3 regions of the Cytobacillus spongiae genome follow, and region 3 is predicted to be linked to each of the others. Evidence: a T-box and tRNA genes for the amino acid it is inferred to sense, from the RefSeq annotation. Region 3 holds a T-box; the other regions hold tRNA genes.
The links. The T-box of region 3 lies ahead of metG (methionine--tRNA ligase). A T-box ahead of a tRNA ligase gene usually reads a tRNA of that ligase, here a tRNA-Met.

Region 1: it has a tRNA-Met gene. The T-box ahead of metG (methionine--tRNA ligase) is inferred to sense a tRNA for this amino acid. The anticodon was not compared.
Region 2: it has a tRNA-Met gene. The T-box ahead of metG (methionine--tRNA ligase) is inferred to sense a tRNA for this amino acid. The anticodon was not compared.

What each region holds. Positions count from the first base shown of each region.
Region 1 covers NZ_CP089997.1:297,767-301,045, reverse strand. The annotation lists gene rimI (ribosomal protein S18-alanine N-acetyltransferase) at 1-380, opposite strand, end outside; gene tsaB (tRNA (adenosine(37)-N6)-threonylcarbamoyltransferase complex dimerization subunit type 1 TsaB) at 405-1,100, opposite strand; gene tsaE (tRNA (adenosine(37)-N6)-threonylcarbamoyltransferase complex ATPase subunit type 1 TsaE) at 1,097-1,552, opposite strand; tRNA gene LS684_RS01680 (tRNA-Asp) at 1,926-2,002, opposite strand; tRNA gene LS684_RS01675 (tRNA-Met) at 2,006-2,079, opposite strand; rRNA gene rrf (5S ribosomal RNA) at 2,101-2,217, opposite strand; rRNA gene LS684_RS01665 (23S ribosomal RNA) at 2,356-3,279, opposite strand, start outside.
Region 2 covers NZ_CP089997.1:71,286-74,564, forward strand. The annotation lists gene yabQ (spore cortex biosynthesis protein YabQ) at 1-594, shown strand, start outside; gene LS684_RS00360 (FtsB family cell division protein) at 611-997, shown strand; gene LS684_RS00365 (S1 domain-containing RNA-binding protein) at 1,092-1,520, shown strand; tRNA gene LS684_RS00370 (tRNA-Glu) at 1,755-1,826, opposite strand; tRNA gene LS684_RS00375 (tRNA-Met) at 1,849-1,922, opposite strand; gene spoIIE (stage II sporulation protein E) at 2,237-3,279, shown strand, end outside.
Region 3 covers NZ_CP089997.1:2,708,720-2,711,998, forward strand. The annotation lists gene metG (methionine--tRNA ligase) at 102-1,739, opposite strand; T-box leader at 1,796-2,059, opposite strand; gene LS684_RS13780 (DUF402 domain-containing protein) at 2,271-2,786, opposite strand; gene LS684_RS13785 (DUF4825 domain-containing protein) at 2,850-3,279, opposite strand, start outside.

The DNA.
Region 1 (3,279 bases), 1.7 Mb from region 3:
TCTTGGAAACCTAGCTTTCGATATAGAGACTGGGCTACATCGTTTGTCACTCTAACCTCGAGCGTCATTGAAGATGCACCCATCTGTTTCGCTACTTCCATCACCTTGCGCATCAATGCTTCCCCTAGCTTTTTTCCTCTGTACTCTGGAAGCAGAGCCACATTTGTAATATGCGCTTCATCTACTACTACCCATACCCCGCAATAGCCTATGACTCTTCCCTCATCCTCTATCACAATGTACACAGCAAACTGATTCTTTGTGAGTTCATTACTAAAAGCTTCATAACTCCATGGCGTAGCAAATGATGCCTTCTCGATTTTGAGGATCTGGCTAATATCCTTTTCTTCCATATAACGAAATGTTAGTGGTTTAATCATTCCAGGTCTTCCTTATTGAGTATTTTATTTCTTGTTCGCTTCTAGCCATTTTGCCTCAGCTTCAGCAAGCCTTATATAGTTGGGGACAAACGAATGTACATCTTCCCCTTCTATGTCTCTTCCGAGAAGAGCAAGCTCTGCTGGTCGAGGATTATGCTCTGTAAAAGAAGCCAGAGTAGCCTTTTCTCCCAATACCGAATCAATTGCCCCTTGATGAATGGGCAAGTCATTTCCGACGAACAATACAGGCTGTGTCTCTTTCTTCAGCTGCTCAACCCATTGATCACACATGATCAGTTGATCATTGATCACAGTTGTCAACTTTCCATTTTGAAATTGATATAAGCCTGTATACACTTGACCTCGTCTAGCATCAAATATTGGAGAAATCATGCCATTAAAATAGCGACCAGTTGACGCCGCAAGTACTTCTAGGCTTGAGACACCAACAAGAGGGATATTTAACGTCCAGGCTAACGTTTTAGCAAGCGTTACACCAATACGAACCCCTGTATAAGATCCAGGACCTTTTGCCACAACAATCTTAGTTAAATCTGAAGGTTTCGTATCACATTCCTTCATCAATCCTTCAACTGCTGGCATGGCCCGTACGGAATGATTCTTCTTTAAATTGGTTACATACTCACCAATTACTTTATCTTGTTCTATAATTGCTACCCCAAGTGAATAATTGGATGTATCAATTGCTAAAATTCTCATTGAAAAATCTCCTTACATAGCTCTTCATATCGCTTACCATGTGGCATCATTTGAATTCTTCTAGAGTCCTCTTCTCCGTGGAATAATTGGATCTCTAGCAACTCCTTTGGTAGCTGCTCCTGAATGAGATGAGCCCATTCCACAACAGTTACACCCTCTCCATCGAAATATTCATCAAAGCCTAAATCCTCGAAGGAATCTTCCACTCGGTATACATCCATATGATATAAAGGCAACCGTCCCCTGTATTCTTTAATAATCGTAAATGTTGGGCTATTCACCGTTTTAGCTATGTCTAATCCTTTGGCTAGCCCCTTCGTAAATGTTGTTTTTCCTGCACCTAAGTCTCCTTCTAATGTGAGAACATCTCCCGCTTGAAGAAGTTGTCCTAATCGTTTTGAGAATTCCATCGTTTCCTCAGGTGTGGACGTTTTCAATTCAAATGGCTTCATTCACAATCACCTTTATATTAAGTATTTGACATACCTCTAGCTCTTTAAAACATGTCGTAGGAATCTATATGTAGTTTACATGAATTTTGCTCAATGGGCAAAGGCTGTAACTGAATGAGCTTAACATTTACTACTATGATAATATTAGAGAATTCTAGCGTGGAAAAGTGTGGTTAATCTGTTCATACTGACGATGGGTAGAATAGTTGAGTGCTTAGCTGTTGTTCTTTGTTTATAATATGAATGAGTTTCTAGCTAATTAGGAGCATACTTTTGCCCATAAAAATAGACCACATCCATTTGCTGTGGTCGTAATAAACAATCCGTATAAATAAAAAAAACGAAACATTATGCTTCGTAGATTACTTGAAAATGGCGGTCCGGACGGGACTCGAACCCGCGACCTCCTGCGTGACAGGCAGGCATTCTAACCAACTGAACTACCGGACCAAATTGCGGGGACAGGATTTGAACCTGCGACCTTCGGGTTATGAGCCCGACGAGCTACCAGACTGCTCCACCCCGCGATAATATTATTAAAAAGCAAAGCCTGGCGACGTCCTACTCTCACAAGGGGACAGCCCCTAACTACCATCGGCGCTGAGAAACTTAACTTCCGTGTTCGGCATGGGAACGGGTGTGACCTTCTCGCCTTTATCACCAGACTATTTTAACTTGAGGTTTGTTCCCTCAAAACTAGATAATGTATAGAAGAAAGAATTACGGTAATGCCATTGAATTGACTAGTCCAGCTACGGCTCCTACCTTCTATCGAAGTTGTACAGTCGCCTTCGCTTTCTTATTTGGTTAAGTCCTCGATCGATTAGTATCAGTCAGCTCCACATGTCACCATGCTTCCACCTCTGACCTATCAACCTGATCATCTTTCAGGGATCTTACTAGCTTGCGCTATGGGAAATCTCATCTTGAGGGGGGCTTCATGCTTAGATGCTTTCAGCACTTATCCCTTCCGCACATAGCTACCCAGCGATGCCTTTGGCAAGACAACTGGTACACCAGCGGTGCGTCCATCCCGGTCCTCTCGTACTAAGGACAGCTCCTCTCAAATTTCCTACGCCCACGACGGATAGGGACCGAACTGTCTCACGACGTTCTGAACCCAGCTCGCGTACCGCTTTAATGGGCGAACAGCCCAACCCTTGGGACCGACTACAGCCCCAGGATGCGATGAGCCGACATCGAGGTGCCAAACCTCCCCGTCGATGTGGACTCTTGGGGGAGATAAGCCTGTTATCCCCGGGGTAGCTTTTATCCGTTGAGCGATGGCCCTTCCATGCGGAACCACCGGATCACTAAGCCCGACTTTCGTCCCTGCTCGACTTGTAGGTCTCGCAGTCAAGCTCCCTTGTGCCTTTACACTCTACGAATGATTTCCAACCATTCTGAGGGAACCTTTGGGCGCCTCCGTTACTCTTTAGGAGGCGACCGCCCCAGTCAAACTGCCCACCTGACACTGTCTCCCGCCCCGATCAGGGGCGTGGGTTAGAATTTCAATACAGCCAGGGTAGTATCCCACCAATGCCTCCACCGAAGCTGGCGCTCCGGCTTCCAAGGCTCCTACCTATCCTGTACAAGCTGTACCAAAATTCAATATCAGGCTACAGTAAAGCTCCACGGGGTCTTTCCGTCCTGTCGCGGGTAACCTGCATCTTCACAGGTACTATAATTTCACCGAGTCTCTCGTTGAGACAGTGCCCAGATCGTTA
Region 2 (3,279 bases), 1.5 Mb from region 3:
ATTAGCATGGGGAGTGTATTTGGAGCGGCACTAGATACGTATAATCGTTTTTTGCAACGCTCGAATCGCAAGAGCTGGCTAGTTTTTTTAAACGATATATTATTTTGGTTAGCTCAGGGGTTATTTATCTTTTATGTTTTGTTTATTGTAAACCAGGGAGAATTAAGGTTTTATATCTTTATTGCTTTACTATGTGGCTTTGCAGCCTATCAAAGTCTATTGAAAGGCTGGTATTTAAGGTTATTAGAGATTATCATTTCGATGATAATCTCTATTTATAAGTTTATAGTGAGAATGGCCCGTATCTTTATCTTCAAACCTCTACATGCCATTTTTTTCGCAGTCATTTCAATTGTTGTTTCGACAGGAAAGGGTCTTTTGGCACTTGGAAGATTCATCTATAGGGCCTTATTATGGATAGTGAAAGTAATAATTTCCCCATTTACCTGGATTTTACGTATTTTTTGGAAATTTATGCCGAAAAAAATTAAAAAAACAGTCGACAAGTTATATAATGGTTTTGAAGGATATTCCCGTCAAATCAAGAATTACATTATCAAGTGGAAAACAAACTGGAAAAATAAGCGTAAGTAAGGAGGGAATGCGATAAATGAGTGCGGTCCGTAAAACAAACATCAAGAAAATGAATAATTCATATGTTCAAGAGCAACAAAACATCAAAGGTTTTAGAGATCGAAAAAGAGCCCTTTTAGTAAGAAGATTGACGGTCTTTTTTATCGGAGCAGGGACGATCATCTTTTTTATGATCTCTACACTCATTTCGCAAGCCTCTGCTCTTGAGGAAAAGGAAGCGGAGAAAAAGCTACTGGATCAAGAGTTAACGGAATTAAAAGCAAAGCAAGTATTATTAAAAGAAGATATCGTTCGATTGAACGATGATGAATACATTGCTAAGCTAGCTAGAAAGGATTATTTTCTTTCAGAGAAGAATGAAATCATCTTTAACATCCCAAAAGAAGAGGATAAGGAAAAATAACCCATTGACCGGTTTGTTGACACGTTTTTTTTAAATTCTGTATAATATAGTATAAGTACGATTTTTTATATCTTTAAGGAGGAAAATTTTTTTTATGTCAATCGAAGTAGGCAGCAAGTTACAGGGTAAAGTAACAGGTATTACAAATTTTGGTGCGTTTGTTGAATTGCCAGAAGGGTCAACTGGTCTTGTTCACATTAGTGAAGTCGCAGATAATTATGTTAAAGACATTAATGAACATCTGAAGGTTGGCGACGAAGTAGAAGTAAAGGTAATTAACGTAGAGAAAGATGGAAAGATCGGTTTATCCATCAAAAAAGCGAAAGAAAGACCAGAAAGTGAATCTAGACCACCAAGACCACAACGTCCACGTCATGGTAGAACAAACGATAACCGTCCACAAAGAACAGAAACATTTGAATCTAAAATGGCTCGTTTCTTGAAAGATAGTGAAGACCGTTTATCTTCTTTAAAACGTAATACTGAGTCTAAGCGCGGCGGAAGAGGAGCTAGAAGAGGTTAACTTGCTGCTTATTTGATGATAATAGATAGCAGGAATTCCATTGGGTAAGTCAGAAATGACTTGCCTTTTTTTGTGCTTTATGGAGCGGTGATGAGGGTGGGTGGCTTGAGGGCTACCAAAGAACATGCATGGAACAGAAAATCATCCGTATATGTCAATTTTTTATAAAAACGTCTTCCCAAGAAGAATAAAAAAAGAGTTAGTGAATAATTCACTAACTCTTTTCGTGTTTTATGACCCGTACGGGATTCGAACCCGTGTTACCGCCGTGAAAGGGCGGTGTCTTAACCGCTTGACCAACGGGCCGTATGCTAAAAGGAATAAATAATAGCGGCGGAGGGGATCGAACCCCCGACCTCACGGGTATGAACCGTACGCTCTAGCCAGCTGAGCTACACCGCCATGTTTTAGACACAAGAAATATAATACAAATAGTTAAAGTTTCTGTCAATGGATATTTGAAAGAAAATTGTCGTAGTTTGAAAAAAGTATGTCCTGTATAGCTGGAAATATTAATAGAGGGCTATAAACCGGTCATGAAAGTGTTTTTTTGAATATTCATCCATGATTTTTCATTCGGAATTTATTCGCTTTTTTGGATATTACGTGGAAAACCGTCGAACAAAAGTTAAGAGCTTGTCTCCTATTTTGACAAACTTCTAATTTCTTTCCATTTATACTTATCAGCAACGATAAAAATATGGGGAGTGTCAAAAATGGAGAAGGTAGAGCGGAATTTGATAGAACCAGTCGGAGAGGTGAATTTTGCTAGACCCAAAGTTGAATTAGCCAATGGACTAAAAAAATTCCAAGTAGGGATGGAGAACGTTTTCTTGAAAAAGGGCTTCGTTTTATTACTGATCGGCTTCTTACTTGGGAGAGCGTTAATTTTAGCTAAGCTTACGCCATTTAGTCTTCCTTTTTTTGCGGCGGTATACTTTCTAAGAAGAGATAAGGCTCCGTTAGCTCTAATTGGGATTGTTGCAGGAGCAGCAACATTATCAGTCATGGATGCTGTCTATACGTTTGGAATTTCGTTTCTCTTCCTCATCTTCTACCGCTTCTTTAAAAAATGGATACAGAATGAACTAAGATATTTACCATTGTTTGTCGCATTTACGCTGCTAGGTGGAACATTGGTGAAAGGTTATTTACAAACAGGAGCGTTTTCCCTATACGATGGGATGATGTCTGGGGTAGAGGCAAGTTTAGGGTTTATTTTAACGTTAATCTTTCTACAAAGTATACCCTTATTATCTATTAATAAACGCCGTCAAACTTTAAAGACGGAAGAAATCGTTTGCCTCATTATTATGTTAGCATCAGTAATGACTGGGACGATCGGTTGGTCCATCTATAATCTATCAATAGAACATATCATGTCGAGGTATTTAGTTCTAATGTTCGCATTCGTTGCAGGTGCAACGGTTGGATCCACTGTAGGGGTTGTAACGGGATTAATATTTAGCTTAGCAAATGTATCCAGCTTTTATCATATGAGTTTACTTGCTTTCTCAGGACTTCTAGGTGGGTTATTAAAGGAAGGGAAAAAAATTGGTGTCTCCATAGGGCTTTTTATTGCCACGCTCCTAATTGGGATGTATGGCGAAGGTGGAGGAACATTGCTTCAGTCTATATTAGAAACGTCGGCAGCTACCCTTCTTTTTCTATTAACACCACAGGCTTTGACTTCAAAGCTCGCTATGCATATACCAGGGACACCCGAGTATGCAGCAGAACAACAGCAGTATATGCGGAA
Region 3 (3,279 bases):
ATAAACTTTCTAGGGACATGATTCTATAGCATTCATTAACTTCTTTGCCTATTTGGATATGGGGAGTGTTCATTTTATTAAACATTCACTCCATTTTGTAATTACTTTGTCTGCTTAATTAATCTCTCTATTTCTTCATTAATGTTTGATACGTCAATTCGCTCAAATAATGGCTTCACTTTCGATAGCAAAACAGGTGCCATCACTGAAACTGGATTCCAATTTTCTTCATCTATAAGTAACATTTTTTTCACTTTGTCACTTGAAAAAGGGAGATATGGTGTCAATAAATTTGCTAAATTAGCGATTACATACACACAATCAGATAGGACTTGAAGGCAAGCTTCTTTATCTTCAGACACCTTTTTCCAAGGCTGTTGTTCATCGAAGTATTTATTTGCAAATCTAACTACTTCAAATATTTTTTCCAACCCTACTTTGAATGACCCTGCTTCAAGTTCATGCCCTACTTCACTATATAATGAATCCACTCTCTCCATTAGTGCTTGAGAAATTGGCTTAGTAGGAACAATCCCTTCACATGATTTTTGGATAAATTTTAATGTTCGATTCACCAAGTTCCCATACGCTCCCAACAGCTCGCTATTATGGCTATAAATGAATTCCTTCCAAGAAAAGTCAGCATCCCGACTTTCTGGAGCGTTTATCGTTAGGAAATAACGTATGGAGTCCGGTTCGTATCTAGTTAGAATATCAGGTACCCAAACAGCCCAATTTCTGCTAGTTGATAATTTCTTCCTTTCCAATGTCAGATACTCATTCGAAACGATATGTGTAGGTAAGGCTTGTTTTTCTAGGCCTGACAATATTCCAGCCCATATGATTGAATGGAAGGGGATGTTGTCTTTTCCGTGAATGTAATAGGATATGGTGTTTGAATCCCAAAATATAGCATCGTCTTTCTTAGCTTCCTTCGCCCAAAGCTTACTTGCACTGTAATAACCTGAAACTGCTTCAATCCATACATAAATTTTCTTATCCTCATATCCTGGAACTGGGACACTTACACCGATAGGCAAATCCCTTGAAACGGGACGGTCTTGAAGACCTTCTTGTAAATATCTGTTCGTTAAAGAAATCGCATTTTCTCGCCAAAGCCTTTTGTCTTTCGCTTCTTGTGTATAGTTACTTAACACCTCTTGAAACTGACTTAAAGAGAAATAGAAATGCTTTGTTTTTTTGGTAGTTGGTGGGTTTCCACATAGTTTACATTTTCGATTTAATAAGTCTAATGGTTCTAGAACAGTAGAACAATTATCGCATTGATCTCCCCGTGCGGTAGCACCGCATACTGGACACTCCCCCTCCACATACCGATCTGGTAAAAATTGTTGATCATGTTCACAGTATGTTTGCTCAATTTCCTTTAGATAAATAAGCCCTTTTTCAAGCAATTCTAAAAATATCCCTTGAACAATCTGATGATGATATGGAGTATCTGTTCTTGTATAACAGTCATAGGAAAACCCTAATTTGGCAAAGCACTCCTGAAACTCTTCATGATATCGATCGGCAATTTCTCCTGGTGTTAGTCCCTCTTGCTTCGCCCTAATTGTTATAGGTGTACCGTTACAATCGCTCCCTGATACATATAAAACCTCTTCCCCTTTTAATCGATAATATCTTGCCAAGATATCTCCCGGCAATAAGCTAGAAATGTGACCAAGATGTAAAGAACCATTTGCGTACGGCCACGCGCCTCCAATAAATATAGCCATTGATTTTTCCTCCTATTTCTTCGTTTGAAAAATAAAAAACCCGCCCTTAACATAATGTTAAGGACGGGATAAATTCCGTGGTACCACCTTATTATGCAAATAATTCACATCATTTGCCTCATCAAGTACGGAGTCATAAAACTCTTATACTGTGACTTTGATAACGAGTGCCAAAACCCGTCGTATCCTACTAATACAATTGTATGTTCAGTACGAAGCTCAGAGACCATTGTTCAGATGATTGTTTTTGCTTCTTTTCAGCTACCGAAGCTCTCTGTATAAAACGAATTCACCCTACTTTTTCTCTTCATTGCATTTCAATTAATTACAAATATTTTATTCAAAACATTCATACAAGTCAATATCATTATAAAAAATATAGGCGCAGCCCTCTTCTATCGGATCCATGCCAACGTACATTATTGAACGAATTACCCTTTTTCTTTGTCATAAGGTGTATCAGTTACCAAGATTGCATCTTTAATGAGGTCTATGAACATGCACCGTCCTTTCCTTTCATCCTCTCTTTCATTATTTTAAATAATCGTCTATATGTATTCCTGCTAATGAATTTTCATTGAATGGAAATTGTTTTTTCCTCACTCTGTCCTTTAGTTCCTCTAACGATTCGAAAGCAGCCTTCTTTAGCTCCGCCGAATATTCAAACTTAATACTATTTTCTTCAAATTCTTCTTCATCTACGACTTGCCACCCTGTTTGTTCACTCATGACAAAATCTAAGTCCAAATCTACAAAGCTAACATGATTGCTAATCATTTTTGACGGCATCGCAATATTGCAATAATACGAAACTACCCGTCCATTCTCGATTTCCATTGCGGCGGTAAACCAATCTTTGAAAGAGTAGTATTCTAACGAAACATTATTAATTGTAAATGTAGCACCTTTTGAATAATGGTGTAACTTCCTCCCAGGGCAACAAAGTACGAAGAGACCATCTTCCGTTTTCCTAACAACCTCTCCTTGCCACTCGTAATGGGGGATATTAGGATACTTTAATGCCGTAATCTTTATTCCTTGATTCATTCATTCCTCCAATTTTCATCGTTAGTGTATGTAGATCCTTCGTCGCAACACCTTAAACCGCTTCTAGTTAAAAAATTTAGACACTTTGTCTTCATCTTCCAAATTTTCTTGAATAAACAGACTTAACTCTTCTTCAGTCGTAAACTTCCTAATATCTTTTCCATAGAAAGCTTCTAATTCATCTCGAGTAATTGTGAACATTTGATTTTCAAAATTGAACTTCACCCAATCTGCATTTTTCACTAAGCAAAGAAAGTATGTTGCATTATATAATGCAAGCTCATTGTAATTTGTTTCGATTCCCTCACTTTCTTCTGCTTCCCTATAATTAAGTATGATCCCATAAGGTTCTTCCGTTGTTTTTAACTCCAACCCTCCCACTTTTTCTCCATCTGGACTTGGCAGTTCCCTCATTATTTTACTAACGGCACCTGAATCTCCTACATAGGAATCCTTATATTCAAATAAATCTACCGGTTCAGTTTCTTTCTCT